DNA from 2 places in the Clostridium sp. CM039 genome. Region 2 is predicted to be linked to the other one. Evidence: riboswitches for the same ligand, from Rfam matches in the RefSeq annotation. Region 2 holds a riboswitch; the other holds the start of a gene.
The links. Region 2 has a riboswitch for glycine ahead of ACWJJ2_RS07010 (GrdX family protein). Riboswitches for the same ligand answer to the same signal wherever they lie in the genome.

Region 1: linked by a shared signal. The riboswitch ahead of ACWJJ2_RS01175 (alanine/glycine:cation symporter family protein) and the one ahead of ACWJJ2_RS07010 (GrdX family protein) in region 2 are both predicted to bind glycine.

Annotation. Positions count from the first base shown of each region.
Region 1 is NZ_CM143649.1:252,366-269,176, forward strand. It holds gene ACWJJ2_RS01125 (DUF4342 domain-containing protein) at 1-536, shown strand, start outside; gene ppdK (pyruvate, phosphate dikinase) at 938-3,574, shown strand; gene ACWJJ2_RS01135 (CotS family spore coat protein) at 3,663-4,727, opposite strand; gene ACWJJ2_RS01140 (deoxyguanosinetriphosphate triphosphohydrolase) at 4,909-5,937, shown strand; gene dnaG (DNA primase) at 6,161-7,930, shown strand; gene rpoD (RNA polymerase sigma factor RpoD) at 7,953-9,050, shown strand; gene ACWJJ2_RS01155 (PH domain-containing protein) at 9,170-10,057, shown strand; gene ACWJJ2_RS01160 (tRNA (adenine(22)-N(1))-methyltransferase) at 10,069-10,758, shown strand; gene ACWJJ2_RS01165 (Nif3-like dinuclear metal center hexameric protein) at 10,749-11,564, shown strand; RNA gene rnpB (RNase P RNA component class A) at 11,616-12,001, shown strand; glycine riboswitch at 12,181-12,310, shown strand; gene ACWJJ2_RS01175 (alanine/glycine:cation symporter family protein) at 12,455-13,798, shown strand; gene ACWJJ2_RS01180 (phosphoribosylformylglycinamidine synthase) at 14,093-16,811, shown strand, end outside.
Region 2 is NZ_CM143649.1:1,475,141-1,491,951, forward strand. It holds gene ACWJJ2_RS06945 (glycyl radical protein) at 1-1,521, opposite strand, end outside; gene ACWJJ2_RS06950 (iron-containing alcohol dehydrogenase) at 1,733-2,890, opposite strand; gene ACWJJ2_RS06955 (PocR ligand-binding domain-containing protein) at 3,161-4,210, opposite strand; gene ACWJJ2_RS06960 (hypothetical protein) at 4,645-5,073, opposite strand; gene ACWJJ2_RS06965 (hypothetical protein) at 5,145-5,885, opposite strand; gene ACWJJ2_RS06970 (alpha/beta fold hydrolase) at 6,322-7,137, opposite strand; gene grdD (glycine/sarcosine/betaine reductase complex component C subunit alpha) at 7,242-8,399, opposite strand; gene grdC (glycine/sarcosine/betaine reductase complex component C subunit beta) at 8,426-9,961, opposite strand; gene grdB (glycine reductase complex selenoprotein B) at 10,038-11,342, opposite strand; gene grdA (glycine/sarcosine/betaine reductase complex selenoprotein A) at 11,393-11,857, opposite strand; gene ACWJJ2_RS06995 (glycine/sarcosine/betaine reductase component B subunit) at 11,883-13,169, opposite strand; gene ACWJJ2_RS07000 (thioredoxin family protein) at 13,202-13,534, opposite strand; gene trxB (thioredoxin-disulfide reductase) at 13,553-14,473, opposite strand; gene ACWJJ2_RS07010 (GrdX family protein) at 14,505-14,882, opposite strand; glycine riboswitch at 14,965-15,033, opposite strand; gene ACWJJ2_RS07015 (double-cubane-cluster-containing anaerobic reductase) at 15,273-16,418, opposite strand; gene ACWJJ2_RS07020 (acyl-CoA dehydratase activase) at 16,436-16,811, opposite strand, start outside.

The DNA.
Region 1 (16,811 bases), 1.2 Mb from region 2:
AAGCATTAGAAGAATGTGATGGTGATGTAGTTAATGCTTTGATTTATATCGAAGCAAAACAAAAAAAAACTGAAAAATTTAATATGAAAGAAATGTACACGACTAAGGATGAATTTGTAACTTGGATAAAAAATACAGCACGAAAAGGAACTGTAACAAGAATAAAAATAAAAAAAGATGAAACTGTGATTATAGATATACCTGTTAATGCTGGTATTGCAGCAGGTCTCGTTGGATTATATATGCCCTCTTTAATTGGCATAGGATTATTAACAGCAGTAATCACAAAGGTTAATATTGAGATAACTAAAGAGGACGGTTCTGTGGAGTTTATTAATACTATTATTAAAAACACAGTTGAAGAAGTAAAAGGCAAAGTGAGTGATATAAGTGAAGATGTAATAGAAAAAATTAATGAAACAAAAGACAGTCTTAGCAAAGGTAGCAAAGATATCAAAGATAGCAATAATGAAAATGTATATCAATATACTGTTAAATTTGATGAGCAGAAAAAAGAAGAAGAAAAGAGTAACTAATGTATTCTCCTTTCTATATTTTAAAACTTTGATCAATGCTATTTTCACTTATATAAAGCCAGCAACTTATTAGTTGCTGGCTTTATATAAGTGAAAATCTAACTATATCTTAAACAAAAAGTGATTAAATCATGATACATTTGATTGTAAAAACGTGGTATAATGTTAGGAAGGGTATGTTAAAAATTTAGTATAACATCATTTTGTGGAAACGTTTTATTTCAAATATATACCATTTTAGAAAGCCTGAGTAAGGTTAAATAATCTTCTGCGAAGCTGTAACATTAACGAATTCATAAGGAGACTTTCCTTCCGAAATCTCGTTAATATGGTGTTAATTGTAGTTAATGGTATATTTATATACTAATTATCATATATAATTTAGAAGGAGTTGGGTTAAAATGGAAAACAGAAAATATGTATACTTATTTAGTGAAGGTAATATGTCAATGAAAAACCTTTTAGGTGGGAAAGGTGCAAATCTTGCAGATATGACAAGTCTTGGGATTCCAGTTCCACAGGGATTCACAGTAACTACAGAAGCTTGTAATAAATACTATGAAGATGGTCAATTGATCGCATCCGAGATTATTCATGAAATTCATGCTAAAATGGCTGAACTTGAAAACATTACAGGAAAGAAGTTTGGAAGTTTAGAAAATCCATTACTTGTATCAGTTAGATCTGGGGCAAGAGCATCGATGCCTGGTATGATGGATACGATCTTAAATCTTGGATTAAATGATGATACAGTAGAAGTTATGGCAAAATTAACGAATAATCCAAGATTTGCTTATGACTCTTACAGAAGGTTTATCCAAATGTTTGCTGATGTTGTTATGAATATTGAAAAAAGAAACTTTGAAAACATGATGGATAAAATGAAAGAAGAAAAAGGCGTAAAATTTGATACAGAATTAGATGCGAGTGACCTAAAAGAATTAGTTAAACAATTTAAAGAATTCTACAAAGAATATAAACGTGAAGAATTTCCAAGTGATCCTAAAAGTCAGTTAATAGAGGCTGTTTCGGCAGTATTTAGATCATGGGATAATCCTCGTGCAAATGTATATAGAAGATTAAATGATATTCCAGGAAATTGGGGAACTGCGGTAAGCGTTCAAGAAATGGTATTTGGTAACAAAGGAGAAACATCAGGAACGGGTGTTGCTTTCTCAAGAAATCCATCTACAGGAGAAAAAAGAATATATGCTGAGTACTTAATGAATGCACAAGGGGAAGACGTTGTTGCAGGGATAAGAACACCACAAGATATATCACAACTTGAAAAAGATATGCCAAAAGTATATGAAGAATTCATGGGAATTGTTAAGACCCTCGAAACTCACCACAAAGATATGCAAGATATGGAGTTTACAATAGAAGATGGAAAATTATACTTTTTACAAACAAGAAACGGTAAGAGAACGGTGCAAGCCGCATTAAAAATTGCGGTAGAACTCGTTGAAGAAGGAATGTTATCAAAGAAAGAAGCTATAATGAAGGTTGAGCCAAAACAACTAGATACATTACTCCACCCTAACTTTGATGCAAAAGAATTAAAGAAAGCTATAGTAATAGCTAAAGGCTTACCAGCATCTCCTGGAGCTGCCTGTGGAAAAGTTTACTTTACGGCTGAAGATGCAAAAATTAAACATGAAGCTGGAAATAAAGTTATCCTTGTAAGGCTTGAGACCTCACCAGAAGACATCGAAGGTATGGTTGCTGCAGAAGGTATCTTAACAGTGAGAGGTGGAATGACATCGCACGCTGCGGTTGTTGCAAGAGGAATGGGGACTTGTTGTGTTGCTGGATGCTCAGACTTAAAAGTTAATGAAGAAGCTAAGAGTTTCCAAATTGGACAAACGATATATAATGAAGGCGACTTTATTTCAATGGATGGAAGTACAGGAAATGTATACGCTGGAACAATTAAAACGGTTGAGCCTGAAATAAATGGTTATTTTGAAATATTTATGGGCTGGGCTGATGAAATAAGAAGATTAAAAGTTAGAACTAATGCCGACACTCCAAGGGATGCTGCTCAAGCAGTTAAATATGGAGCTGAGGGTATAGGACTATGTAGAACAGAGCATATGTTCTTTGATGCCGATAGAATAATGGTTATAAGAGAAATGATTGTTGCTAAAGATGAAGATTCAAGAAGATTAGCATTACAAAAATTATTACCAATGCAAAGAGAGGACTTTATAGGAATCTATGAAGAAGTTGAAGAAAGACCAACTACAATCAGATTTTTAGATCCACCGCTACATGAATTTTTACCGCATGCTGATGAAGATATAAAAGAATTAGCAAGAGACATGGGAATAACTTTTGCAGAGTTAAAAGCTACTGTTGAATCATTGCATGAAGTTAACCCAATGATGGGACATAGAGGATGCAGACTTGCAGTATCATATCCTGAGATAGCTGAGATGCAAACTAGATCGGTTATTGAAGCAGCTATAGATGTTAAAACTAGAAAAGGATACAATATTGTTCCAGAAATAATGATTCCTTTAGTTGGGGAAGTTAGAGAATTAAAATATGTTAAAGATATAGTAGTAAGGGTAGCTGATCAAATCATAGCTGAGTTAGGCATTGATTTAAAATACATGGTTGGTACAATGATTGAAATACCAAGAGCCGCACTTACAGCTGATTTAATAGCAAAAGAAGCAGATTTCTTCTCATTTGGAACAAATGACTTAACGCAAATGACTTTTGGATTTTCAAGAGATGATGCTGGAAACTTCTTAAAACATTACTATGAAAAGAAAGTTTATGAATTTGATCCATTCCAAAAATTAGATCAAACAGGAGTAGGCAAACTCGTCAAAATGGCAGCTGATCTTGGACGAGAGGCTAATCCAGGTATAAAACTTGGGATATGTGGAGAACATGGTGGAGATCCATCTTCTGTTGAATTCTGTCATAATGTAGGACTTGATTATGTATCATGTTCACCATTTAGGGTTCCGGTTGCAAGACTTGCAGCGGCTCAGGCTGAAATAAATAATCCGAGAAAAAAATAATATTTAAATGTAATTAATCAATTAAAAGTAAAAAGCCACTGCAAAGCAGTGGCTTTTTACTTTTAACAGAATTAAAATATCAAATTTATTATGTTATTTTAAATTTACTTTTAATATACGTTTTAAACTTTTCAACAAAATCTAATTGATATTCATTATTGTTAGTTGCGTTATCTAGCAGGCGTAAGAAGGCTTTTTTATTACATTTGTTAATATTACCATAATAATCTCTTGATATTTTCCAATATCTTTGGGGGAAAGCCAAATAAACAAAAATATATTTGTAATCATCCAAGGTTAAAGGTAGGATTTTATCATATAATTCTAAAAAATTTATTGCTAGCTCTAAATCCCATTTTGTACTATCTCTTTTCAGTAGGCGCCTTAAACAATAGGAAATATCATGGGCGCAAAAGTCATTTCTACATTTATCAAAATCAATTACCCATATTTCATTATTAGTATCAAATATAATATTTTTATTAACATAGTCAAGGTGGCATAATGATTTTGTAAGATTATTGGGGTTGATATCATAAGCAATGTTTGCAGAATATTTAGCTAGCTTACTACTTGTTTCAAAATGATTAAGATATAGATTTGAAAAGGCATCATTATATTTATAAGCCAAATTAGAGGAATTAAGAAGGCCTTCATAGTGTTTATATATGGAAGGGCTCAAAGGGCTAAAGTCCTCTTTTATGGAACTTCCATATATAGGCATAAAGTTAATACTGACTTTATGCATATTTGCAAGGTTGGTACTACATAATAGAATATGATTAATATTATCATAATCACATTTTATACCATTAATCCAGGGGGTGAGTATAAATAACATATTATTATAGTTTACAAATCTGTTATTTGTGTTTGTAGGAAGTATGCGAGGTACATGGATATTATTTCTGTATAACCATTCTATAGCTGAGTATACAAATAATAAATCGTTTATAGAATAATAAACTTTTTTTAAACAATAGCATTTACCAAAGTCTTGCACTTTATATACAGCCCTTTGTTTATCTGTATCTTTAAATTTGATTTGCGTGATATCAGCATTAGTTAAGTTATATTGAGGCAGAATGTGTCTTTTTACATTTTCGGCAGACAATAAATTTATGTTATTAAAGTTTTTAGCCGTAGATGGCATCTTAACACTCCTAAAAAATTATTACATTATTAGGATATTAATAAAACTTTAATATTATACATTTAACATTAAAAAAGGGAAATTAATTTAATTCGTAGAATACTAACTAAAGCGTCTTTAAAAAATAATATGCATACTTATCAACCGTTTTTAGAAGATGCCTAAATTTAGGAGGAAAACCATGGATATTCGCAAAAAAATAGAAACTAATGAAGGTAATAGCATTATACGATATGGGGCGTTATCTCTAAACTCAAAAGGAAGGAAAGTATTAGAGGATAAGGATGAGGTAAGAACCTGTTATATGGTGGATAGAGATAGGATAATACATAGTAAATCATTTAGAAGATTGAAGCATAAAACTCAAGTATACATAAAGACTAGTAGTGATCACTATAGAACAAGATTAACACATACCTTAGAAGTTGCACAGATAGCTAAAACTATAGGGAGAGGCATAGGCTTAAATGAAGATTTAATAGAAGCTATAGCAATGGGTCACGATATAGGGCACGTACCTTTTGCTCATAATGGTGAAGAGGTGCTTAATGATATTTTGCCACAAGGATTTAGGCACAATGAAAATAGTATTAGAGTTTTAACAAAAATTGAAAAATTAGGTGCTGGTCTTAATTTGAGCGCGGAAGTGCTAGATGGAATTCTCAATCATAGTGGGTTTTCTTCTAAAATTGGAAAGGCTTCAACACTTGAAGGTCAGGTTGTTAGGTATAGTGACAAGATTGCATACGTAAATCATGATATAGACGATTCTATAAGAGCAGGATTGTTAACTGAAGCAATGCTACCTCCAGGTGCTATTGAAGTATTAGGGGCAAATCATGGCAAGCGAATAGATACTTTAGTTAAAGACTGTATTTATAACACCATAAATAACTTAGATATAGGGGATATAGGTGTATCACTTAGTGAAGGTGTTGGAAGTGCATTGGGTGAATTAAGAAATTTTATGTTTGAAAATATATACAAAGGTGAAATCTTAAAGGCAGAAAGACAAAAATCACAATTTGTGGTAACGCATGTATTTAAACATTACTATAATAATCCACTGGCTATGCCGGACTTTTATAAAAGCATAGTTAAGTATGAAGGTCTACATATAGGAGTAGCAGATTATATTTCTGGTATGAGTGATGACTATTGTTTAATGCTTTTTAATGATTTATATGTGCCTAGGGTTGTTATTTATTAAAATATGATAGAAACAAATATTGGGTTTGGAAAACATATTAATATAAAATTTATAAATAAAAAATAAAAAATACAAATATTGAAGGAAATTTGTGTTTTATAAAGAATATAGTATAAGCAAACATAATTTTTTTTAAAAAAAATGATTTTAAAGAAGGATAATACACTTTTTTGTCGAATAAAATTATATTGTGAACTTATATAAGTAAGGTGGTAATAATCTATTGATTGCTGAAGATGTTATCCGAAAAATTAAGGAACAAAATGATATTGTGGATGTAATATCTGAAAGGGTTAAACTTAAGAAAGCGGGGCGAAATTATATTGGTCTTTGTCCTTTTCATAATGAGAAGAGTCCTTCTTTCACAGTGTCTGAGGAAAAGCAAATTTATAAATGCTTTGGATGTGGTGAAGCTGGGAATGTAATTAGTTATATTATGAAGGATAGGAATGTAAATTTTCCTGAAGCAGCAAGGGTACTCGCCGAGAGAGCTAACATTAGTATAGAAATGGACAATGAGGAAAATAATGTTCAAAAAGACATGTATAAAAAAATGTACAATATTAATGTAGCAGCGGCTAGGTATTTTTATGACAATTTAAGAAAGGACAAGAAGGCTGAAACATATTTCTTAAACCGAGGAATTACGGAAGTTACTATGAAAAAATTTGGTTTAGGGTTTTCGTTTGATAAATGGGATGGATTGTTATTATACCTGAAAAGGAAAGGCTACTCCGAATTAGATTTACTTAGTATAGGATTAATTATTAAAAGTCCTAAAAATTCCTATTATGATAGGTTTAGAAATAGAATAATGTTTCCTGTGTTTGATTATAAAGGCAGCGTCATCGGATTTGGAGGAAGGGTTTTAGATGATTCAAAACCTAAATATTTAAATTCACCTGAGACACCATTATTTCATAAGGGGCTACATCTTTATGGATTGAATTTTGTAATAAAAAATAATAGGTCTCGAACAATAATAATTGTAGAGGGATATATGGATTGTATTTCACTTCATCAATATGGGTTTTCAAATGCCGTTGCGTCCCTGGGGACGGCACTTACTATTAATCAAGCAAAATTATTGAAAAAACATGTAGACAAAGTTATTATTTCATATGATGCTGATGTAGCAGGCCAAGCAGCAACATTAAGGGGCCTTGAGATATTAAGGACTGAAGGTTTTGATTTAAGGGTGCTGATAGTTCCAAAGGATAAGGATCCTGATGAATATATAAAAAACAACGGAAAGCAGGCTTTTCAGAAATTAGTGGATGATGCTCTCCCCTTAATATATTATAGGATTAAAAGAGCAGGTGACGGAATAAATTTTTCGAATAGTGAAATGATAATACAATATGTGAAAAAGGTTACTGAAATTATTGCAGATTTAGATCCTGTCGAAAAAGATGTTTATATAAAAAAGGTTTCTGAGGAAACAGGCATCAAAGAACAGGCAATATATGACCTACTAAGTGACGAAATCAACAAAAATGCAAAAAAAACCAAAAAAATGAATATGCAACAAGATTTTGGACAAAAATTATACTTAGAGCCAGCTTATATTAAGGCTGAAAGAAATTTGTTGAAATTTATGTTTATAAATGAAGAAAATTGTAATTATATCACAGAAAACTTGGACCTAGAACAATTGGTACTTCAAAGTCATAAAAGTATATATACATTAATTGTTAAATATAAAAACTTAACAAAAGATGAAAAAACTAAAAAAATTGAATTTATATGTAATGATATAGAATGTACAAAAGAGTGGATAAATACTATGGAAATTGAATTTTCAGGAGATGAAGAGGATCATAAAAAACTTATAAATGACTGCATTAAAGAACTTAAAAAATTCAAGTTAGAGGAGTCGAAAAAAGAAATTATGAATAAAATCAAACAATATGAATCAAAAGGTTTGCTAGAAGAATCTATACAATTAGCCCAAAAACTTATAGAAATGCAAAAAGATCTAAAACAATTATAGTAATTTGAAAGGAGGTAATATGATGAAGGATAAAAGTTCGAAAATGACTATAGTCAAAAAACTTATGGAAAAAGGGAAGAAAAAAGGATCTTTAACTTATAAAGAAATAATGGAAGAACTTTATGAGATAGATTTAAGTCCAGAACAAATAGAAAAGGTTTATGAAGTTTTAGAATCAATGGAGATAGAGGTTATTGGTGATATGCATCAAGCTGCTGCACCTGCGACTGGAGCTCAAGCTGAAACTGAACCAGAAACTGAAGAACTGGATGTTAGCATACCCGAAGGCGTATCTATAGACGACCCTGTTAGGATGTATTTAAAAGAAATTGGAAAAGTTGCTTTATTATCATCAAGTGAGGAAATTGATCTTGCTAAAAGAAATGAAGAAGGAGATCTAGCTGCTAAGAAAAAACTAGCAGAGGCTAATTTAAGACTCGTGGTAAGTATAGCTAAAAGATATGTTGGTCGCGGAATGCTATTTTTAGATCTTATTCAAGAAGGTAATTTAGGACTAATAAAAGCCGTAGAAAAATATGATTATAGAAAAGGCTTTAAATTTAGTACTTATGCTACATGGTGGATTAGACAGGCAATAACTAGAGCAATAGCCGACCAAGCAAGAACTATAAGGATACCTGTACATATGGTTGAAACTATAAATAAGCTTATTAGAGTTTCAAGGCAATTGCTACAAGAACTTGGACGTGAACCCCAACCAGATGAAGTTGCTGAAAAAATGGAAATGCCTGTAGCAAAAGTTAGAGAAATTATGAAAATTGCACAAGAGCCAGTATCGCTAGAGACTCCTATAGGTGAAGAAGAAGATAGTCATTTAGGCGATTTTATTCCTGATGATGATGCTCTTGCACCAGCAGAAGCTGCTGCATTTACAATGTTAAAAGAGCAATTAATCAACGTTTTAGATACTTTGACTCCTAGAGAAGAAAAGGTTTTAAGATTAAGATTTGGACTAGATGATGGAAGGGCAAGGACCCTCGAGGAAGTTGGAAAAGAGTTTAATGTAACTCGTGAAAGAATTAGACAAATTGAAGCAAAGGCTTTACGTAAATTAAGGCACCCAAGTAGAAGTAAAAAACTAAAAGATTACTTAGATTAGAACAGTATACTTAAGAAAACACCTTATTTAAGGTGTTTTTTCTACTCCATGTAGAATCATGTATGAATATTTACAAGGTCGGTTTAAATATGCTATAATATGCTTTAGAAGGTGATTAAATGGGAAAGTACATATCAAAGAGGGGACGCGGTTTAGGGTTTATTTTGCTCACGACTGCATTATATAATATATTAATATTAATAGTGCTCAGGTTTACTAATTCATACATCGTAGTTAGTTTATTAAAGGTCTTATTAGTGTCTTGTAATATATATCAAGGATATTACATCTTGCTTTATGCATCACTTAAATGTACTATTGATGACGAAAATCTTAAAATTTATGCTGTTGGATCATTAAAAAAAATAATTATACCATTAAATGAAATTGGAGGATACACTATCTCAACTGGTACAATTGAGGGGGTTAAGCTTAATGGTATAGCTACTAATAATTTTGCAATGGGTAGATTTGTAATTGAAAAAATAGGAATGTGTAGAATGTTTGTTACAAATAATAAAAATGTTTTTTACATAAAAACTAAAAACATGAATTATGCAGTTTCGCCTCTAGATTATAAAAAATTTGAGGAAACTTTAATACATCATGATATACATGTGGTAGAGTGGAAATATAAAGTAAATAATAGCTATAATCTTCATAAAGACAAGCACTTCATTTTACCTTTAATGGGTGTAAGTATAATAATAATAATATTAACCTTAAATCCACTTATATTATATTTGAAACGTAATATACCTAATATTATGCCCTTAAACTTTGATGCGAATTTTAATCCAATACAAATGGGGACAGGCAAACAATTTGCATTTACTCAGATGATTTACGGGGTATTAAATATGGCGTTGCTTTTTTGTATGTATTATGCAAGTTATTTTTGCGCAAAACATGATAGGAAATCAGCATATAAATATATTTATATGGCACTAATTGTGGCAATGATATTTTTAATATTGCAGTTTAAAATATTAATAAATTTTAGATAAGGATGAGAGATATGGAGCTTAGTATAAGATTAAAATGGATTGCAAGTATGATAGAAGAATGTGATAGTGTTATCGACGTAGGCACGGATCATGGGTATGTTCCTATTAATTTAGTGAAAAATGGTGTAATAAAAAAAGCTATTGCTTCTGATATAAATAAAGGGCCTGTTGAGAAGGCCAAAAATAATATTATTCACAATAATATGCGTGGTCAAATTACTTGTAGACTGGGAAGTGGACTATCTACAGTTGAAAAGGGAGAAGTCCAGGTAGCTATTATTGCAGGAATGGGTGGCAATTTAATAAGAGACATTTTAGAAGCTGACTTAGATGTTGTTAAACAATTTAATTATATGATACTTCAGCCAGTTCAAAATGCTGAGGTTTTGAGAGAATATTTATATGTCGCTGGGTATGATATCCTTGATGAAGAAATTTGCAATGATGATGGTAGGTTTTATGAAATTATCAAGGCAAGGTATAATACTAAACCAGTAGAAGTAGACAGTATATATTACGAGATAAGTAAAATATTATTAGATAAAAAACAATTAGTAATGCAAAAATTTATAGAATATAAGTTGCAAAAATATTCGAAAATATATGATACTTTAAATGAAGATACAATTTTATCTAAAAATAGAAAACAACAACTTTATCTTGTTATAATACGGCTTAAGGAGTTTTTGAAATGCTTTTAAAAGTAAGTACTATTGAGCATATTATGCAGCAGGTTGCTCCACATATACTAAAAGAGGATTATGATAATGTAGGATTAATGGTTGGGGATAAAGATGCGCAGGTTACAAAAATTTTAATTGCATTAGATTGTACAATGGACGTAATTCGCGAGGCAAAGAATAAGGGGTGCAATTTTATATTGACTCATCATCCTCTTCTTTTTGTTAAACCCAAAACTATTACCACAGACACTTTAGTAGGAAAAAAAATTATTGAGCTAATTGTGAATGGTATAAATGTATATGCTAGTCATACAAATTTAGATTCAGTTAAAGGCGGACTTAATGATATTGTCACAGAAATTTTAGGGTTTACTAATTATAAGGTAATAGAGAATTCAACAATTCAAGGGTATAATAATGGTGATAATGGTATTGGAAGGCTAGTGATTCTGGATACCCCAATTTTATTAATGCCCTTATGTGAAAAGGTTAAAGAACTTTTAAATACTGAGTATATTAGGTATGCAGGCGACCATAATAAAGTAATAAAAACCATTGCGATTATAAATGGCAGTGGAGAAGACTTTTTTGAGGAGAGCATAAAATTGGGTGCAGATTGCATTATTACAGGAGATACTAAATACCATCATGTTAGTGATTTATTAGAAGAAAACATAGCGCTGATTGATGCTGGGCATTTTGCAACTGAGTGGACACCACTCATAATATTTGCAGAAAAGTTCAAAAAGCAACTGATAGAAAATGGATATGACAATGAGGTTATAATTTCTAAAAATACACATGATCCATATAAAGTTAAGTAATAATAAAATACTATTTGCTTTTATTTTAATAGTATGATATCATTGGTTTTACGAGTAAGCCAGACAATCGCTGCTAATTATTGCGTGCGATAATTAGGAGAGGAAAGTCCGAGCTCCATAGGGCAGGGTGCTGGATAACACCCAGTGAAGGTGACTTTAAGGAAAGTGCAACAGAGATATACCGCTAAAGGCATTCAAAAGTTTAGTTTTTCTAAATTTTTGAATGTACTAGCAAGGATGGAAAGGCGAGGTAAGAGCTCACCAGCGCAATGGCGACTTTGCGGCTATGTAAACCCCACCTGGAGCAAGATCGAATAGGAGAACATTATGAGGCTGCCCGTCTCGTTCTCGGGTGTATCGCTTGAGCCTATTGGTAACAATGGGCCTAGATAGATGATTGTCTAATACAGGACTCGGCTTATAGGCTTAGTCGTACCAAAAAACACTCACTTTACAGTGAGTGTTTTTTTTATTGACTAAAAATTCAAAATATGTTATAGTCATGCGAAGTATTACAAATTAATAATTTCGGATGAAGATATTTGGAGAGAGATGTATAACATCCACCGAAGAAGTTAAACTTTCAGGTATCCATTTTTGGAGAAGTACTGATATCGGACGAACCTCTGGAGAGACTTATATAAGCACCGAAGGAGAAAGCTAAACATTATTTAATTACATATTATTTGTATGAAATTTAATAGTGCATTAGTGAAACTCTCAGGTAAAAGGACAGGGTTATTTTCAAGAGGTCATTTTATTTTGATCTCTATTTTTTGTGTGCTTTAAAAAATAATGGTCTCACAGAGTATTAATTGGTATAAATATATTCTTTACACAAGAAATTTTTTATCTGAAAAAATTTTAATAACTAGAAGGAGCGTGTGTTTATGGATTTTTTATCAATTATTAAAGGTATTAACGGTGTTTTGTGGGGGTATGTACTAATATTTTTGTTATGTGGTACTGGAATTTACTTTACAATAACGTTAAAATTTGTTCAAGTAAGAAAATTTAAAGATGCATTTAAAAAGACTTTTGGAGGAGCTAAATTCGGCAATAAAGCAGGAAAAGATGGAATGTCATCCTTTCAAGCCATGACAACTTCAATAGCGGCTCAAGTAGGAACAGGAAATTTAGCAGGAGCCGCAACTGCTATAGCATCAGGAGGACCGGGTGCTATATTCTGGATGTGGCTAAGTGCTTTCTTTGGCATGGCAACTATTTTTGCGGAAGCAGTGCTTGGTCAAAAGTATAAACAGACAGTTGACGGTGAGGTGACGGGAGGACCTGCTTACTATATTAGTAAAGGCCTTGGGAGTAAAAAGTTGGCAGCATTTTTCTCAGTAACTATAATAATTGCATTAGGATTTATAGGGAATATGGTACAATCTAACTCAATAAGTGCAGCAATAAGCCCAAATACCAATATTCGTATAATCATTGGTGTGATAGTTGCAGCATTAGCGGGTATGATTTTTATTGGAGGAGTAGGCCGAATTGCAGCCTTTACTGAAAAAGTAGTTCCGTTTATGGCTATATTTTACATACTGGGTAGTTTAGGAATCATTATAGTGAATTTTGCTAATTTAGGACCAGCATTTAAAATGATATTTGTAGGAGCTTTTAACCCTAAAGCGGCTACTGGCGGTTTAATAGGAGTTGGCGTAAAAGAAGCTATGAGATACGGCATTGCAAGAGGTTTATTTTCTAATGAAGCTGGAATGGGGTCAACACCACATGCACACGCAGTTGCAAAAGTTAATCATCCAACTGAGCAGGGACTCGTTGCAATAGTATGTGTATTTATTGATACCTTTATAATTTTAACATTAACTGCACTTGTTATATTAACTACAGGAGCATTAGATGGAAAAACTACTGGTATAGCGTTAACTCAAAAAGCTTTTTCGAATGGTATGGGAAGTCTTGGAGGTCCATTTGTAGCTATAGCGTTATTTTTCTTTGCTTTTTCTACCATAGTAGCTTGGTATTTTTTTGGAGAGGCAAATGTTAAATACTTATTTGGAAAAAAAGCGTTAACGACATATAGAGGATTGGTTCTTGTATTTATAGTATTAGGAGCAGCTCTAAAGGTTGATCTAGTTTGGGAACTCGCTGATACTTTTAATGGATTAATGGTTATACCGAATTTAATTGCATTATTAGGTCTTGGAGCTTTAGTTAAAAAGACTTTGAAAAATTACGAAAATGATTTTGAAAAGAAAAACTAAATTTTATAATTTTCTTTTTAGAAAAAAACAGGATGGCAGATTTATGCCATCCTGTTTTTTTTGTTAGTATTAAAACAATGAAGTATGGAACTACATTAAGATAAGAAATTTCATAATTACTATAATATTATTAAATTTCGTAATTTAATAATATTATAGAAAAATTAAAAACCACTTTATTCTAAAATATGCTTTTATAATTAGATGAAGTATATTATAATGTGATTATAACGAATTATAAAAGAAAATCATTGTTTAATATTCGTATAAATATAAATTTTGGAGGTATTAATCATGAAAGATAAGATATATAGGTTATATGTAGAGAAAAAAGCGAACTATAATGTTGAAGGTGAAAAAAAATTAAGAGATATAAAAATAAATTTAGGTATATCGAACTTGGATGGGCTTAGACTAGTTAATAGATATGATGTTATGGGAATAACCAAGGAGCAGTACCTAATGTCAAGGAATACAATATTTTCAGAACCTACAGTAGATCAGGTTTATGATGAAGAGTTAGATATTCAAAAGTACGATACTGTATTTGCTATTGAATTTTTGCCTGGACAATATGATCAGAGGGCAGATTCAGCTGCTCAATGTATACAAATTTTAACTCAAGAGGATAAACATATAGTTAAAAGTGCAAGAGTTATAGTGTTAAAGGGAAATATTACTAATGACGAACTAAATAAAATTAAAGAGTATTGCATAAATGCCGTAGACTCTAGAGAAACAGGGTTTGATAAACAGAATGATTTACAGCAAAGGTTTAATGAGCCAGAACAAGTAAAAACAGTAGAATCTTTTATTGAGATGAATGATACGGATTTAAAAGAGTTCTTAAAAAGTAATGGACTTGCTATGAGCTTTGAGGATTTGAGATATTGTAGAGATTATTTTAAAGAAACTGAAAAGAGAGACCCATCTATAACGGAGATAAAAGTTATAGATACGTATTGGTCAGATCACTGTAGGCACACAACTTTTAATACTGTAATTGAGGATGTTTACATAGAAGATGGTAAATATTCTAAACCAATTAAGATGGCTTACGCGGAATATTTAAATACTAGAGAGTTTGTTTATGATAAATCAAATAGGGACGTAACACTTATGGATATGGCTGTTATTTCCATGAAAGATTTAAGGAAACAAGGGAAATTAAAGGACCTTGATGTTTCAGACGAAATAAACGCCTGCAGTATAATTGTGAAAGCAGACATTGAAGGAGAGAAGGAAAAGTGGCTAGTAATGTTTAAAAATGAAACCCACAACCACCCTACTGAGATAGAACCTTTTGGTGGTGCAGCTACTTGTCTCGGTGGATCAATAAGAGACCCATTATCAGGTAGAAGCTATGTGTATCAGGCAATGCGTGTTACTGGCTGCGGTGATCCAAGGACGAAAATTTCAGATACAATAAAAGGCAAACTTCCTCAAAGAAAAATAACCCTTGAAGCTGCTCATGGATTTAGTTCTTATGGAAATCAGATAGGACTTGCTACAGGACTCGTTTCTGAAGTTTATGATGAAGACTTTGTGGCTAAAAGAATGGAAGTAGGGGCAGTTATTGGAGCTGCACCTTATAAGAACGTAGTCCGTGAAAAACCAATGGCATCTGATGTTGTTATACTTCTTGGTGGCAAAACAGGACGTGATGGATGCGGAGGAGCTACGGGTTCATCTAAGCAGCATAGCGAGAGCTCAATACTAACTTCAGGATCAGAAGTTCAAAAGGGTAATGCGCCTACAGAAAGAAAGATTCAAAGATTATTTAGAAATCCAAAGGTTACGACGCTTATAAAAAGATGTAATGATTTTGGTGCAGGCGGAGTATCCGTAGCTATAGGGGAACTCGCAGATTCACTTATAATAAATTTAGACAAAGTCACTAAAAAATACGAGGGCTTAGATGGTACGGAGCTTGCTATATCAGAATCCCAAGAACGTATGGCTGTTGTTGTTAGGCGCGAAGATGCTGTCGTATTTATAAAGCTAGCAGAAGAAGAAAATTTAGAGGCTGTAGTGGTGGCGAAAATAACTGATGATAATAGGCTTAAAATGGTATGGAAGGGAAAAACTATTGTTGATGTGAGTAGAAGTTTCTTAGACACAAATGGAGTTAATCAGCGTATTAATGTAAAAGTAGCAGCACCTAAAGAGAATGAATACTACTTTTCAAAAGATTTAAAATGGAGCGAAGGTAATTTAAAATCAATAAAAGATTTATGGAATTCTAATCTATCAGACTTAAATGTTTGTAGTCAAAAAGGATTAGCTGGGAGGTTTGATAGCACAATAGGAGCAGGAACGGTGTTAATGCCTTTTGGTGGAAAATTTCAGAAAACACCAATTCAGTCCATGGTAGCAAAATTACCTGTACTTCGCGGAGATACAACCACTGGTACAATAATGTCCTATGGGTACAATCCTAAATTATCAAAATGGAGTCCATTCCATGGAGCTGCTTATGCAGTAATAGATTCTGTAACAAAGGTAGTGGCTAGTGGGGCTAATTATGAAAATATTAAACTAACATTTCAAGAGTATTTTGAAAAATTGTCAAAAGAACCGTATAAGTGGGGTAAACCATTTTCATCACTTTTAGGGGCATTACATGTACAAAAACAATTCAGCATAGCGGCTATTGGTGGAAAAGATAGTATGTCAGGTACCTTTAATGATATGAATGTACCGCCAACGCTTATATCCTTTGCTGTCGATGTTATAAATACAGATAAGGTTATATCTCCAGAGTTTAAAAATGGAGATAGTCAGGTTGTTTTAGTTTATGCAAATACTTGTGAAGATGGATTACCTGATTTTGGAGAGCTTCGTCAAAACTATAAATTGGTAAAGAAGTTAATAGATAGTGGCAAGGTGTTATCAACCTATGCAGTAGGGATGGGAGGTCTGTCAGAAGCTATATCAAAAATGTGCTTTGGTAATAAAATAGGATTTGAATTTAAAGAAGATATTCAGGTGGAAAGCATATTTAAAGAGGATT
Region 2 (16,811 bases):
TAATTGATAAACAAAGTATTCCATTTGTTTCGTATAAGCTTCAATAATTTCTTCAATAGACTTGAACTGTGTAAATTCTCCAGTCTTAGGTCCAATTTGTTTCCCATTACTCATACCATTATTTATAGTGACTTCTAATAGTCTTGCTAGATTAAAGAAACCTGAATCATGCCATCCCTCTGTTTTACCTGGTTTTTGTGGTTCAACGCAACCAATAATTCCATATTCTCTAGCATCTTCAATTGTTAATCCATTACTAACTAATGCTGTAATTACAACTTCATCATTATAAAATGCCGGCATACCAAGGCCTAATCTGCTTAACTCACAACATCTTAATAAGAATTCATCGGGAGTTTTGTTCCATATTCTTACTGAGAATGAAGGTGCTGCTAATCTTACATGAGCTGTAGCGTCTATGCACATGTATGATAAATCATTTGTAGAATCTTTGCCTTCTCTAGTTTGTCCACCTACACATAGGTTTTGAAACAGTGGATATCCACCAAATGCTCTTGTTGATACTTCATCACGAACTTTGTTAATATCATTTAATTTAACCCATACACAATCAATAAGTTCTTGAATTGCATCTATGTCAAAATTTCCTGAATTTAATTCTATTTCATAATATGGGTACATATATTGATCAAATCTTGTTGGAGAAATAGAATGTCCATTTGATTCTATATTTATAACTGCATGTACAAACCAGAATGATTGGCAAGCTTCATAAAAATTAGTTGCTCCATTTTCAGGTACTGTTTCACAGTTTTTAGCTATTTGTAATAATTCTTTAGCGCGCACGTCATTAGATTCTTTTGAAGCCATTTCTCTAGCAAGCTTTGCATATCTATGTGCATAATTTATTATGGCTTTGCAAGAACATATGATAGATTCCCAAAATAGTTTTTGCTTAATATATTCAGGATTTTCTTTATCAGCAGATGCAATTGCACATTCAACTTCTTCAATAATTCCTTTATATCCTTTAGCTAAAACCTTAGCGTAATCTACAGATACATGTCCTACTCCATTAAGATAATAGTTTGCAACTGTAAATACATTTTCATTAATTGCATCAATAGTTTCTGGATACATATATGAAGTAGCAAGTTCATTAGTAGTTTTGCCTTCCCAATAATTGAAGACTTCTGTAAGTTGTCCTTTTGCCTTTTCAGTAATTTGGAATGAATCACCTTTTCTCTTTCCTATGGTTTCAAATTCATCTTTAATCCATTTATTTGAGAATTCAGGAAAAATTTGAGCTGATCTTGCTTCCTGAGTAAGACTTCCAACTACTAGCTCTTCATCTCTTATAATAATAGGAATTTCATTTAATATCTTTTCAAGTGCTCTAGCCCTACGAACTACTGCAGGTTGTCCTTCTGTCTCTTTAAATGATTCTGTTATTAATAACGCTCTATCAACTTCAATACATGGAACTGCTAAAAGTATTTGTTCCTTTAATGCTACTATCCTCTTTGTTGGTTTACTAAATCCATCTTGTAGAATATACATATTAAAACTTCCTCTCTTAATATAATTTTTTTATTTAACTACTGTTTACAATTTATTAAAACATCTTCTAAAACGTAAGATTTTGTTAAATTTATAACTATCAAAGACATATATAATTTATAATATGTCCTCGATGATTGCATCAAGGACATATTATAATTGTTTTAATTTATATTAAATTATCTTCTTCGAAAATGTCGTTAAAGAGAATTTATAATGCTGACTTAAATAATTCAACAATATCTTTCTTGTTTCCTTTTCTTGGGTTACTGAATGCATTACCATCTTTTAATGCCCATTCAGCCATATATTCGAGGTCTTCTTCTTTAACTCCTTGTGATCTTAAGTTAGTTGGAATTCCAACATCATTTGCAAGTCTAAACATAGCATCGATAGATTTCTGAGCTGCATCTAGTACTGAAAGTCCTTGTATATTTTCACCCATGAATTCTGCTATATCAGCAAATTTCTGTGGATTTGAAATAACGTTCCATTTTTCAACGAATGGAAGTAATATAGCGTTAGCTACTCCATGAGGCATATCATAAAGTCCACCTAATTGGTGAGCCATTGCATGTACATAACCTAAGTTAGCATTATTGAATGCCATACCAGCAAGCAGTGAAGCATAACACATATTTTCTCTAGCCACTAAGTTTTCTCCTAGTGCATAAGCTTGTCGTAAGTTGTTTGATATTAATTTAATAGCTTGGATAGCAGCAGCATCTGTAACAGGATTAGCATCCTTTGAAACGTATGCTTCTATAGCATGAGTCAAAGCATCCATACCAGTTGCAGCTGTAAGTCCTGCAGGTTTTCCAACCATTGTTAGTGGGTCATTGATTGAAACTGATGGTAAGTTTCTCCAACTAACTATAACAAATTTAATATTAGTTTTAGTATTTGTAATAACGCAGTGACGAGTAACTTCACTAGCTGTTCCAGCTGTTGTATTAACAGCAATGATTGGAGGAAGTGGATTTGCAAGAGTTTCTATACCTGCATAGTCAACTAATTCTCCTGGATGAGTTGCCAATATACCGATTCCCTTACCGCAGTCATGTGAGCTTCCGCCACCAACTGTAATAATCATGTCACATTTTTCATCTTTAAATATTTTTACGCCTGCAATTGCGTTTCTATCCTTAGGATTTGGTTCAACATCATCATAGAATACAAAACTAATTCCTGCTTCCTTTAATGAAAGTTCAACTTGTGCTACTGCACCGCCCGGAAGACTACGAAGAAACTTATCAGTCACTATTAACGCTTTTTTTCCACCTAAAATTTTAGCTCTTTCGCCTACTACTTTTACAGCTCCTGCTCCCATAAAATTAACCGCTGGTGCTAAATAATCATACATTCTCATATATTATTCCTCCTTAGTTCTTTTAAACATTGTAATTTGTTGAATTGTAACCTGAACTCTATTTTAAGGTGATATTAACATTTTCTTCACTGTTAACACAGCCCTTGTTAATTTACTAACTATCTAAAGTATAAGCTTGTATAAATAAATTTTCATTGAAAAATATTGCATTCTTGTAGAAAAACATTGCTCACTTTATGTAAATTTCCACAGTAATTTGTCGCATTTAGTGTTTTAGACGAAAAAAATAGCACTAGTTTTAGCCTAGTGCTATTTTTCTACATTATATTCATCTCTATAAACCGCCGGGGTTACCCCTTCAATCCTTTTAAATACTTTTATAAAGTAACCACAATCCTCAAACCCTAAATCCAATGCTAAATTGCTTATTGGGACATCAGACGCCTCAAGCAACTCTTTAGCTTTTTTTATTCTCACTTTATTTATATAACTCGAGAAATTATCTCCAATACATTTTTTAAAAAGCTTACTAAAATAACTAGGACTAATGTTACACAAGGATGCCATACCATTAAGGGTAATTGCGTACCTATAATTCTTTTGTATATAATCTAATGCTGGTTTTAAAATAATATCGCATTTATTCTCACATTTTATATTATTTTTATCTTCACTAAAATCTAAGTTAACATTATTCTTTAAATTTTCTTCCACTGTTTTCACTTTATTAGCCTTTTTAAATTGTAAATTTGTCGTCTTAAATGAACCCACAGTTAAAATTTTATCATTATGTTTATTTGAAGTTATTTTTAATAAGGCTTCTTCTACAATATAGTTACTAATATGAAAAATCATGTTGGCGACAGATTTAACCCTGTCCAAAGTCATCATAGGTAACTTTTCATATAAAACTTTAAGTTCGCCTTCTTTTTCTAATTCCATATTAAAATATTTATTGTTAACTATTTGTTCTAAATCTTCCTTTTCTTCATCTTTAATAATAACTTGCCCTGCCATTACCGCACCAAAGTATTGCCCATCTATTACAATAGGAATTGCAAGGTCTATTACACCTACATGACATATATATAGATATGGTTGTTGTAATCTAGCAGCCTCGAGTCCTCCTCTAGCGTCACATTTCTCACAAAGGTGACCCACGTCTAGATGCAATCTTACAAATTTACAAAATTCACTACACTTACTATGTGTAGTAATCCTTTTACCTTTATAATCAACCGTCACCATAGCAATGCCGGTTACCTCCGCTATATTATCCTGGATTTTTTGAAAATTATCTACATTAATAATATTATCTAGATGCAAGAAACCATTCCGCAAAATACTTCCTCCATTCATTTATAAAGGTATTATAATTAAATCATCTCTAAATTTCACATTATACGTTTTGGATCTTAGAAAAAGTCGAAATAGAAATATTTTGTGCTTTTTTTACGACTATTTTTCTATATAAGTATATTACCATCAAAAACAAAAAAATAGAAGCTAATTTTTATTAATTATCTATATCAGTGTGTATTTCTACTATAACATCACCACACTATTCACCGTTCTTAACGCAGTTTTTTTATATTAGTTATTTTAATGAAAATCCCTCCCCAAATTTAATATAATAAAAAACCCATAAAGAACATAACTAAAAGTATGCCCTTATTGGGTTTCATTTACTCTAAAATAATATAATCCATTATATAAACTTATATATATCACATTATAGAAATTACCTGGTATTAGAACTTACATTTAAAGTGAATTGTGATACACCATTTTCTTTATGTTAGTTTAATTTTAATATGACCTTTAGCCTTTTTTCCTATAATTTCAATCTTTATATTTTTACTATCACCATTTGAAATTGTTATAGTTTTATTCATAGTTCCATTTTTTTCAAATAATCTTTTTTTATCGTTATAAATCTTAATTTTTAATTCCCCCTTCTCAGCAGTAGAATTAATTTTCATAGCATAAGTAGATTTTTCAGAAGTTATCTCTTTTAAATCTGTTCCATCAAATATTTGAAATTTAATATCATAAATGTTATTTTGAGTATTATCAGTCCAAATTTTTGTGTCGCCATTCCAACTTACTTGACTTATCTTAAAGTTATTCTTTTGATTATTATTTACATACTTATAAGCTCCAATGATACAAACTAAACAAATTAGTATACATCCAATTATAATTTTTTTCTTTCTTCCCATTGTTATCAACCTCCTTTTTTTACGTTAATATTTCTTGAAAATATTTAAGTTCCACGCCCATACGTGTTATATCATTTTATTAATTTTAAGATATTTCGCTCTTCTAATTCACCTTTTATTATATTAGAAATAGCATTATTATTTCCTATACTATTAATATATTTAATAAACTTTCTATTTGCATTAGATAGGGTGATATTGAATAATTCAAAAAAACTCACTTTAAAATCCTCTTCTTTTAGTGAGCAATAGAATAGCTTGAATTTGTCGATACCAAAAAGTGAAATAAGATAATCTACAAATGCCCCAGCAATAGGATAAGTTATTAAATCACTATACTTATAAAAATTTTCATCAATTACTAAATCTTCTATATTTGCATACAAATCATTATCAATAAAAAATTTTACCCAACTGTAATTAGGTATACCCAAGGAAACTTTGTCAAAACACATTGCCAGTCCCTCTCTTATAAATGTTTGGGGAGGCATTGATATATTATATGAAATTATATGTGCATCTTCATGAAATCCTACACACTTAACTTTTTTATTATATACAGCATATATTTCATTTGGTTTACGGGCAAATCCATTGCATGGTTCATTGTCTCCATACAATTTGCCAACTTCTATAGAAGACTCACATAAGTAGTATTTAATTTTAGTTCCCATTTTAATAGTTAAACAGTTACAAATAAAATCATAACAAGTTTCCTGTATGTCAATTATTTCTTCTATGTCCTTTTCTGCAATAGAACCAACATGATAATTAAATATATAATTATCACTTTCTATTTTAATCCATTCCATAATTTATCCCCCTCATGCAACACAATTTTACCTTTTTACAAACTTGGAAACCTTTATAATCAAGTTAGAGTCCTTTAACATCTTAATTAAATTATAATCACCACTTACATAATCTTTAATTTCCTTTTCTATGAGGAACCACAAGAAAGGGTAATGCCTTCAATTTAAACCACTTTATTATTAGGTATGGATTCAATCTTCCATATGTTTCAAATGCACTTGTAGATATTAATATTATTAACTATAGTTTCTACATATGTATCTACACTCCTTCTAAATTCTGATTTTTTTCTAATAGATATACTTCCTTATTTCACCCATAAAGATTTAAAGGAAATGTCCATTTTAAGAAAGAAGTATCTTAGTTAACTAAGATACTTCTTATCGCATTAAAAAGCCTATCCATCATACTCAACCATTGCCTCTTTTAAATTTCTTACTCCTCAATAAATAAAGCCAATTCTTTGTTAAATCTATCTTTCTCATCATAGAATAATGCGTGGCCACTGAATTCAAATGGTACAAGTTTAGAATTTTTAATGCCTTGTCTTTGTGCCTGCCCTAATGGGAAGAGACAGACTTTGTCATGAATACCATGAAGAATTAAAGTTGGAACACTTATTTTAGAAAGATCAAAAAATAAACGTTCCTCGCCTAACCAACTGGTTGAAGTTGCCGCAGTGGCCCAACCTGCTGCTTGTAGTCCCAATTGAAAAATCCAATCTGAAAATGCCTGGGTTATATGCTGAAAGAAAAATATGTCTCCAAATCCCCTTAACATTTTAGGTCGATCATTATATGTTTCCTTAATCATATCTTTGACAACTTCCGCTTGCAATCCATAAGGGAAATATGGGCGCTGGATAAGGCTGGGTGCTGCTGCTGCAAAAAGAGCTAGTTTGGATACCCCGTATTCATTGTGCCTGGACATGTATCTAATAGCAATTGCTCCTCCTGTTGAATGTCCCGCTAGTGTAAAATCCTTTAATTTAAGTGCATCTACTACCCCTCGAACATCGTCTGATAACCTATCATAGTCATAGCCCTCGAACGGCTTATCGGATTCACCGAATCCCCTCTGATCTATACCGATACACCTGTAGCCCATCTTTGGAAGTTCATTAAACTGATATTCAAACAACTTATGGCTTCCGGGCCAACCGTGAAGAAACACTATTGTCTTTTCACCCTTAGGGTTAATATCTTCTACATAGATTTTTACATTTTCTTCTACTCTAATATAATATCCCACTAAATACCTCCAATAATAATCTTACATTCATATATTATTCTATTGGAGACAATTATGTTAATTAATTATTTGCTACACCTCTTTCTTCTCTATAACCAATATTTTTATTTATAACCACATTTTACAAGTATCTTTGTGCTATTCTCAGAATTTTTCTCGTTTATCATTAATACAGGTCCAGTACAACCCATTCCACTTTCGCAGTATATGCCTTCCTTCCAAAGAGCAGCACATGCATCATCGAGTTCTAAAATGTCTATACCTGGTATAGCAAAAGTAACTACTTCCTTTGAAGGCATCGCAACTTTTTCTTCTGATGATTTTCCACTTTTGCTTAGTATCCCATCAATTAACTTTTTAATTCCGGCTTTTTCTGCAGCTTTATATTCCGTTGCCGCTACTATCATAAGGTTATTTTGTGCACACTCAAAGCAATATTTAAGTGCTTCACAAATAAGAGGTGCACCAGATGCCCTTGATATTATGTTAATAATCTTATCATAGTTTTCTCCAACTCCTGGACCATATCCATAACCTGAAGTTTCATAATCTCCACCAGTTGTATAAGATGAAAGCATTTTAATAAGAAGGTTTCCAGTAAGTGAATCGCAAATTAGTACATCTGGAGTTCCTGCAAGTACATCATTCCCTCTCATCATTGGTCCACCATCTGCTCTTAATGAATCGGCGAATTCAAAATTATAACCAGACTTTTTTAATTCACCTAAGTTTCTTTCAACTTCTCTTGCTCCATCAATATTTAAAATTCCTACCTTAGGATTTTTTATTCCTGTAGCTTTTGCAACTGCAATTCCACCTATAGCATTTTTAATCATGGCTTCTACCCTATTAGTTGAAGTCGCCCCTGTAGTTGTAGCTATTATCATGTCGCGTCCTTTTGCCGGAGTAACTGCCATCCCCACTGTAGAAACTCCTATTGGAAAATTAAAATGTTGGGTAACACAACCTTGGATTTTCCCTTCCTCCAAAAGTTTTAACATTTTATTGTGCCCGTCCTCTGCAGAAGCTACTTCAACTACTTCAAATTCACAGTCAACCTTTTCACCTATCAGTACAATATCAAAGCTGCCATACTTTTTTGATGCTAGTATGCATGCTTTTAACATTTCAGAAATACCATGCTCCGAGCCATATGTTGTTAGGCCTATTTTAATTCTCTTTTTAAAGCTTCCACTTTTAATACCATCTGCTATTTCATTAAAAGCCTCAGCTATAGCCTTTTTTGTTTTTATGTTTCCCATAAAATCACTCTCCCTACAATCATCAATTATTCGTTCATTAGCATTTCCGCAAATTTTTTCATGCTGCCGGCTATCATAAGCTTTAGTTCTTCATTTGAAACTTCAGCTCCATCATCTTGCTTTCCGGAATTCTTTTGCACAAGTACTGAAACTCCATCAAATAAATTAGTCATTCTTCCAAGGAACAAGCTTCCTTTGCCAATTAACATAAAATTATTCATTCTTCCTTCCAATATTGCACTAATTCCATGTCCAACTATTGGTACTGCTGATGGAATATGTCCTTGTGTTGGAGCAAATCCGGGATAGCCATGCTTTTTCACAAAGCTTGGAAGTTCTTTTCTGTCTAATTGTCCGTTTTTAACAGCAAGAGCACCGATCATTTTATAGTTTTGAGTTGGTACATCTCCGGCTCCAGCAGGCTCCGTTATATCGGGAGTTTGAAGCTCTGGAGCGTATTTATCAACATCAGTTATTTTCATTCCAGCATTAGTTAACGGTTTTAATACTAAAGCTTCAAGTACAGCTTGAGGTGCTGAGCCATCTCCAATTGTATGTTTTCCAATGATATCTGTTCTTATTTCAGGGCTTATGCCATCATTTTCTGTTATAAGTAGTGCGAATCCTCCAAGGCAATCCTCAAGAATTGGAAGTCCTTTTTTTACATGGTCTCGTCCATTCATTCCAAGCTTTGAAGTACATCCGCCTGCAAAAACTATAACATTTTTGAAAATTCCTGATTTTACTAGAGCAGAAGCATTTATTATTGCATGAACAGGTGCAGCGCAAAAACCTCTCATGTCAATACCAGTTGCTCCTTTAATACCAGCAATTTCACCACATGCTTTGGCAAGATTGCCCCCCCCTCTTTGATTCATATCTCCTACTGCTTCTTCAGAGCATTCAATTAAGTAATCAACTTCGCTTACATCAATTCCGGTAATCTTAACTAACTGCATTAATGCAAGAACACCTGAAGCCTTAACAGCAAGGTTTTCAAGCATAACATGTGCTGAAAGATTTATATCTACATCATGAGCTTTTTTTACACACCCAATTAGATCATAACCAAGATACAACCCCTCTGCATCTTGAGTATCAACTAATTCTTTTATGTTGACTATATCCTCGCCAACGCCAAGTGCTTCAACTTTTACATTAAGCAATTCATGATTCGCAAATTTTTCTCTAACACTTTGCGTAAAACCTTTTTCTAAGACTACTAAATCGAATACATCTGAAACCTTAAGCAATCCGTAAAATTCATCCTGAGGCATTATTTCTCCGAATTTTCCTGTTTTTTGAGCACCTTCAATTTTTGAATTGTTCCAAGGTCTTTTAATTTCTAAAAGCTGCTCTGGAATTATGTTACCTATATAAGTTTGATTAGGAGGATATGCTACTACATCCTCAAAAGTTCTTAAATGATTTTTTGCCTCTTTTAAGAATTCTGAATCCGGATTGTTTTTTCTCTCAACTGCAGCTGTTGTTCCGCAATGCATTACCATATCTGGAGTGTTAATAAGAATATAAGATGCTTTTTTAACTACTGGAAAGCTCATTATTTCATTCCTCCTTTATTTAAATTAACAAAAGTGAAGATAAACACCTTCACTTTTGCATTTTTTAATAATAGTTTTATTCTTCAAAAACCTTTTGCCCATCAACTTGGGTTTCTAATGCTTTAAGTGCTTTAGCTACCAGTTTATATCTAAGCTTCATTTCAGCTTCCTTCTCTAAACTAGGGTTTCCTAGTGGATGTGGGATAGCTATTGTCGGTACTATTCTATTTGCTCCAACTGTAAGTGAAATTGGAACTACTGTGCACATGTGGACTACTGGAAGTCCTCCACGCTCTATTTCTTTAACGAGTGTTGCACCGCAACGTGTACAAGTTCCTCATGTTGACGTTAATATAACAGCATCCACACCATCAGCTAACAATTCCTTTACAATTTGTGCTCCAAATTTCTTTGAATTGGCAACGGATGTACCATTTCCAACCGTAGAATAAAAATATCTGTGAAGCGAACCTATTTTTTCTTCTTTTTCCATTTGTCTTAATACATCTACTGGAAGAACCCTATCACAATCAGAATTGGCATAAGTTGGATCAAATCCACCATGTGCAGTTTCATATGTCGCCTCTGTTAAATCGTCAACACCGAAAATGTCATATTTACCAAACTTTGAAGCGCTTGAGGATTCAATATGGTCAGGGTTACCTTTTGGAACTATTCCACCTGATGTAACTAATGCAATTTTAGCTTTGGTTATGTCTTTTATAGCTGCATTTGGCTCTACCCTATCAAATACAGGCATTACAAACTCAGTTGCAAATTCCTCTCCTTTAAGCTTCTTAACGAGCATATTAACTGCTCTTTTTGAACCTCTAACTGTATCAAAATAATTCTTTCTTATTCCTCTTTCAATATAACCTTCCTCTGCAGGTGATCCTATTTCTTCACCGTGAACAAGTTTTAAACCAAGCTTTACCATAGCGGGAAGTGCTTGCCTCATACCAACCGCACTATTTCTAGTCTCAATAATATATGCGTCCTTTTTATATATGTCAGCACCAGGATTTTCAATATACATTGCTGTAAGCACAGGAACATTTAATTTTTCTTTAACTTCTTTTGCAACAGCACCACATGCCATTCCGTATCTTCCTGCATTGAAAGCTGGGCCTGCAATTACTAAATCAGGGTTGTAACTTTTTATCATTTCAATTACTTCAGCTTTTGCTTTTTCTAGATTTTCATTGAAATATGAATCTCCGCAAATAACAGTAGCAACTATTTCAGCTTCACCTTTAAAAATTTTGTTTAGCCCCATTCCAGGACCAACGAAACCTTCTCTTACTTCTGGTTTATAATTTGCCTCTTCTTCTCCGCCTATACCAGCATAAAACTGATTTATATAATGAACTACCTTAATCAATTGGGTTTCCCCCTTTTCTCATATTTTGAATTTACTTTTTAAACTTAAAATTAATATTTTGAAAACTCATCTCTTATTGTCTTTACCTCCTTAATTATATCGTCAACGTCTAGAACCATTTCCATCATTCCACACTGCTCATCATAAACCGTCGCATCACATTCATCCTTTATTTCTGGCTCAATCATATGATAAACAGCAAGACCAAGTTCAATTCCTGCAAGTGGGCCTGCAAATGTAGGGTCCCCTGCAGCTACTGTTTCAGCTGAAAGTCCTGAAGCTTCTGCTTCTGCTCCACCAAGTATAACTACAATGTTTTCTGCACCATTCTTGTCTGCTAATTCTTTAACTCTTTTTTGGATCTCCAGATCCATAGCACCAGCGGCAGTTCAGACAAAGCATTCTGTTGAAGCAAATATTACTTCTGCTCCTGCAGTTTTTACGCTTTCTTCGATTGCTTGACCTGGTATTCCATCTCTATCACCTATAGCAATTACTTTTTTACCTTTTAACATTTATATCATCCTTTCTATAAAAAAATTAGTACCCTCTTGTACTTAAAGTATTATAACCAACTTCGCTTGTTGCTCCAGTAATTACCTGGATTTCAGCTTCAATTGAGCCGTCCTCTCTCAAACTTCCAAAATGTCCTCCAGCAATAACATTTGCATTTTCTGGATGACCGATAATTTTCTTCATTGTGGGAAGTACAATAACTTCATTTGCATTTCCAGCAGTTACTACTGCATCGCCCTTAGGAGTTGAATCTGCAAGTGATTGTGAAGCTCCATCTTGACCAGCATATTCATCGGTTATTAGTACTGTTTTAATTCCTAGTGCTGAAATCTTGTTACAATTCATAACTAAATCTGCGTCTGGATTTCCAAAACCCTCCTCAGAAATTATTACTGCATCTGCACCTAAATATTCAACTAATTTTGCAGTATAGCTTGAAGATCTTTCTTTATCTGCAAGGTATACAGTTTCATTAGTTAATACACATCCAAGAAAATTGTAGTCAATACCATGTCTCTCATACAAATCCTCAATTACAGGATGATTCATATGAACATACGATGGGTTCTTATCACAAGCTGAAACACAGTTTCCTGAAACAATAGCACCATCAAATATTTCCGTTGGGTATATGAATGTAGGTATTATTTTCTTTGCATCAACTCCATATACATAAGTGTCATGAAGAAGCCCCTGACTTTGAAGCATATATACATATATTACTTTAGGAAGATCAGGATACTGTTTTACCTGTTCTAAAAGAGGAAGTGTTTCGAAAGTCTTAATTTCATCAGCCTCAAGTTCTCTTGCACATTCACCAAGATATGTTGCAGCCTTAAATCCAACCATTCTAACAGCTTCTTCGTGATCATGTGGAAGTACGCTTTTCTTTGTTTCACATGTTATTACAACGTTGTTTAATTTTGAAAATGGTGTATATTTAGCACCAATTCCACTCATGTCAATCATTCCTTCCTGGAACCCAACAATATTTCCAGTAGTTACAACAGCTGCGCCTTTCAAAACATTTGTTCTTCCATTTCCAACTGTATCAACCTTGCTTATAAATCCTGGAAATATCCCACCGCTACCTGATACCTTTACCCTTGGCTCAATAACGTCTTTAACTGGAATTATTCTTGTCTCATCTCCGGGTCTTGCAATTTCAATGCTAATACTTTCAATTCTTTCATCTCCGCCTATATGTGCAAGCAGTTCTTCTTTATTTACAAAAAGAACTCCCTTTTCAACCTTTGTGCAAGTGCCAAATTGAACATCATTAATTTTAATTTCACCAAGTTCTAAACGCAAAGTTTCCACCTCCGAAATAGTTTAGCCATTTATTACAATGTTTCATAAACGCTTTTAATAAAATTCTCTACATCATCAATTGTTTCGATGTTTTCAGGGGTAATAGTGCTTATTTTTTCGTTATTTTTATAAATTATCATCGTTGGGAGTCCAAGTACTCTTTGAGATATAGCGAGTCTTCTAGAACCACCGATATTAAGACTTGCAAATTTGATTTTATCGCTATATTTGTTTTCTAGTTCGTGTACTCCAGGCATAAGTTCCTTACATACTTCACATTTGTCACCCCAGAAATCAACAAATACTGCTTTTTCAGAATAAGATACTACTTCCTCATCAAAATTTTCCTTTGTCAAACTAATCATTTTAAATACCCCCTAATTCTATTTATTTGCTATATATACTTCTGCAGAAGTTGCTGCTATTGCGCCATCAGCTGCTGCAGTTATAACCTGTCTCAAATTCTTGACCCTAATATCTCCAGCTGCGAAAACGCCTGGAATGTTGGTTACCATATCATCATTCGTCATTACATAACCACTTTCATCCATATTGACCTTGCCTTTGAATATTTCTGAAATAGGAATGTATCCGACAAATACAAAGCATCCATCAACCTTCACTTTTTGAACTTCGCCTGTTTTAACATTTCTGACCTTAAGGCCTTCAAGTATTTCATCGCCCTCTGCCTCATCTATAACTGAGTCGTATATAAACTTGATTTTTGGATTAGCAAAAGCTTTTTCTTGAATTGATTTACAAGCTCTTAATTCATCTCTTCTATGAATTACTGTTACACTATCTGCAAACTTCGTGAGATAAATTGCTTCAGTTATGGCGGAATCTCCACCGCCATTTACGGCTACATCGAGCTCCGTAAAGAAATCAGCATCACAGGTAGCGCAATATGAAATTCCCTTGCCCCGTAGCTCATTTTCATTTTTAAAACCTGCTAATCTGGGATAAGCGCCTGTTGCAATTACAATAGTTTTAGCCTTATATGTTTCTTTTTTGCATTTAACAGTTTTTATTTCACCTTCAAGTAAAATATTTTCTACAGTATCTTTTGCAAACTTTGTACCAAATTCCTCGGCTTGAGTTCTCATTCTTTTAATCAATTTTGGACCAGTGCACCCTTCAATTGAGCCAGGATAATTTGCAAGTTCATCTGTTATTGCGGCCTGTCCTCCAAATTTTCCTCGTTCAATTATTATAGAATCAAGTTTTGACCTTGATGCGTAAAGCCCTGCCGATAGCCCAGCTGGGCCACCTCCTATAATTATAGTGTCATAAATATGCTCCATTTTAAGCCCTCCCAGTATATTGCATTTATTTTCAATTTAGACCATGACTTATAATATCGTAATCTATTAACATGAAATCATTTCGCACCGCATCTGACCATGCTGGTGTTCCCCTATCTTTAATGAATTTTTCAGTTGTGTGTATTGATTCTTCAATAAAATTAACTGACTGTAAATCTATTACTTCTTTTTTTGATTTTGTTATTATTACAGTTTTGTAGGGCGTTTCATTTGGCTTTATGCTACTAGAAAGCGGATGTGTGAGCAAAAGGTGTCCCTTATGAATATGATTTCTTACAGCTTTTAGTACATTCATTATTCCAGTACTTAAAAATTCGACTTTATATTTTTCACCAAATTTGTCTAGACATAATGGGTTATTAGTTACAATCAATACTTCTTCTATCAATTAATCCCCCCCTTACAAATACATTAATTCAATTTATTTCCGCTTGCGCATAAAAAAAGACAAAGATAAGAAGCTCATTTAAGCCTTTATCTCTGTCTTTTTACCTGAGAGAATTACTCCTTCGGTGCAATTGCTTTCCAGAGGTATATCAATCTTCGGTCCTTTTGCCTGAGATATTCATATTACAGCGCATGTAATACTTGGCCCTTCGGCTATCCATTTAAGGATGTTATATTAAATAACTAAGCTTAAGCTTAATCTCCCGAAAACATCATCTATCAATATTTAAAAGTTATTACAACTTTATTATAATCTTTTTTTTAACAATGTAAAGCTTTTAATTCAAATACTATCTATAAATTGAAATAATATCCATCTAAATCATTTATATTATAACATCTCTATAAATGCTGACATTCTTGTATTAATTTGTCCTATATCTGCTTGAGAATAATCTGTTTCAATGCTCATATATGGAATATTTTTCTTGTTCAAAACTCTTTTTAATCTAAGAGTTTCTACATTATACGTATGACAAGCTTGAAGTATTACATCTATTACTCCGTCAGCTTTATATTCTTTACATAACTTTTCTAACAAATCTATTCTGTTATCATTTGGAGTCATACAAGAGCATCCAATATTTAAATATTTTTCTGTTAAAGCGTAAAGAGGATCCTTGTTTTCATCAACCAATGTCTCTGTTGTTTTAGCTCCACCGCAGTTTTCATAGCATACCACTACTCCACCATTCTCTTCTATTGCCTTAATTATTTTTTCAGTTCCTTGTCCTAGAGGACATCCTGTAATAAGTATTCTCTTTGCATCACTCGAAACTTTTCTTTCCCCACTATTATACCTATCTAGTGACTCACTTGTTATGCTTTCAAGATCTTTTATCAATACTTCTTTATCCAATTTAAATCCTGCTCCAGATAGAACCTTATGCATTTCGTAGCCTGTAATTGCTGGTGGTTCTAGCTGGCCTAGCTCATAAAACTTTCTTAGAGCTACTCTTTCCCTATTTTTAAGCTTAATCGCTATTTTAATCTTTTCATCCGTAATTTCAACACCATAAAAATTTTCTAGACACTTCTTTAGCTTTACTAATTCATTGCTCCATAGTTTATAAGAATCCTCATCATTACAGTTTTGAGGAAGCTGCATAATATGAGTCTTCTTAATATCTGCTAAATATTCATACATCTTCTTCTTTCCATCACATGTAGTTTCTCCAACAATCATATCGGAAAAATAGAAAAATGGACATTTATCTGTAATTGCAAAGCCATAAGATGCTTTAATTAATGGGCATAGATTTCTTGGTAAATCCCTTTCGGCATCAGCTATAGGTTCCTCAGTCATACTGCATAATGAAACTGCAATAGCATCTGCGGCCATTATTATTTCTGTTGGTGTGAAAGTACAAAACACCCCCACAACCTTCTTGCCTTCATCTTTTAAATTCTTGATGCTTAAAAAAGCATTTCTTCTTGCTTCACTAAAATCCTCAAATTTTTCTGGTAAGTTATTCATTAATATATCCCCCTCCGTTATAATGCTTCATTAGAATTTTCTTCAATTCTGCTTGCCATTATAGCCGCTCCAATAGCACCTGCATATCTTGCCATTTTTTGAGTAGCTACAGGTGAACCTAATTTTTCTGAAAGTTGATCCACAATAAATGGGCTATCGCAAAGTCCTCCTGTTAAGAAATAATTATGTGAATCAGAATGTTTTTGACACAGAGATTTTACTTTACCTGTAATAGATTCTATAACACCAAATGCAATATCTTTACGTTTTTTTCCACTACCAATAAGACTAATGACTTCAGATTCTGCAAAAACGGTACACATTGAACTGATAGTTGTTCCACTCCCCTTTGCGGCTTCAGTGCAAAGTTCATCAATATCGAATCCTAGTGTT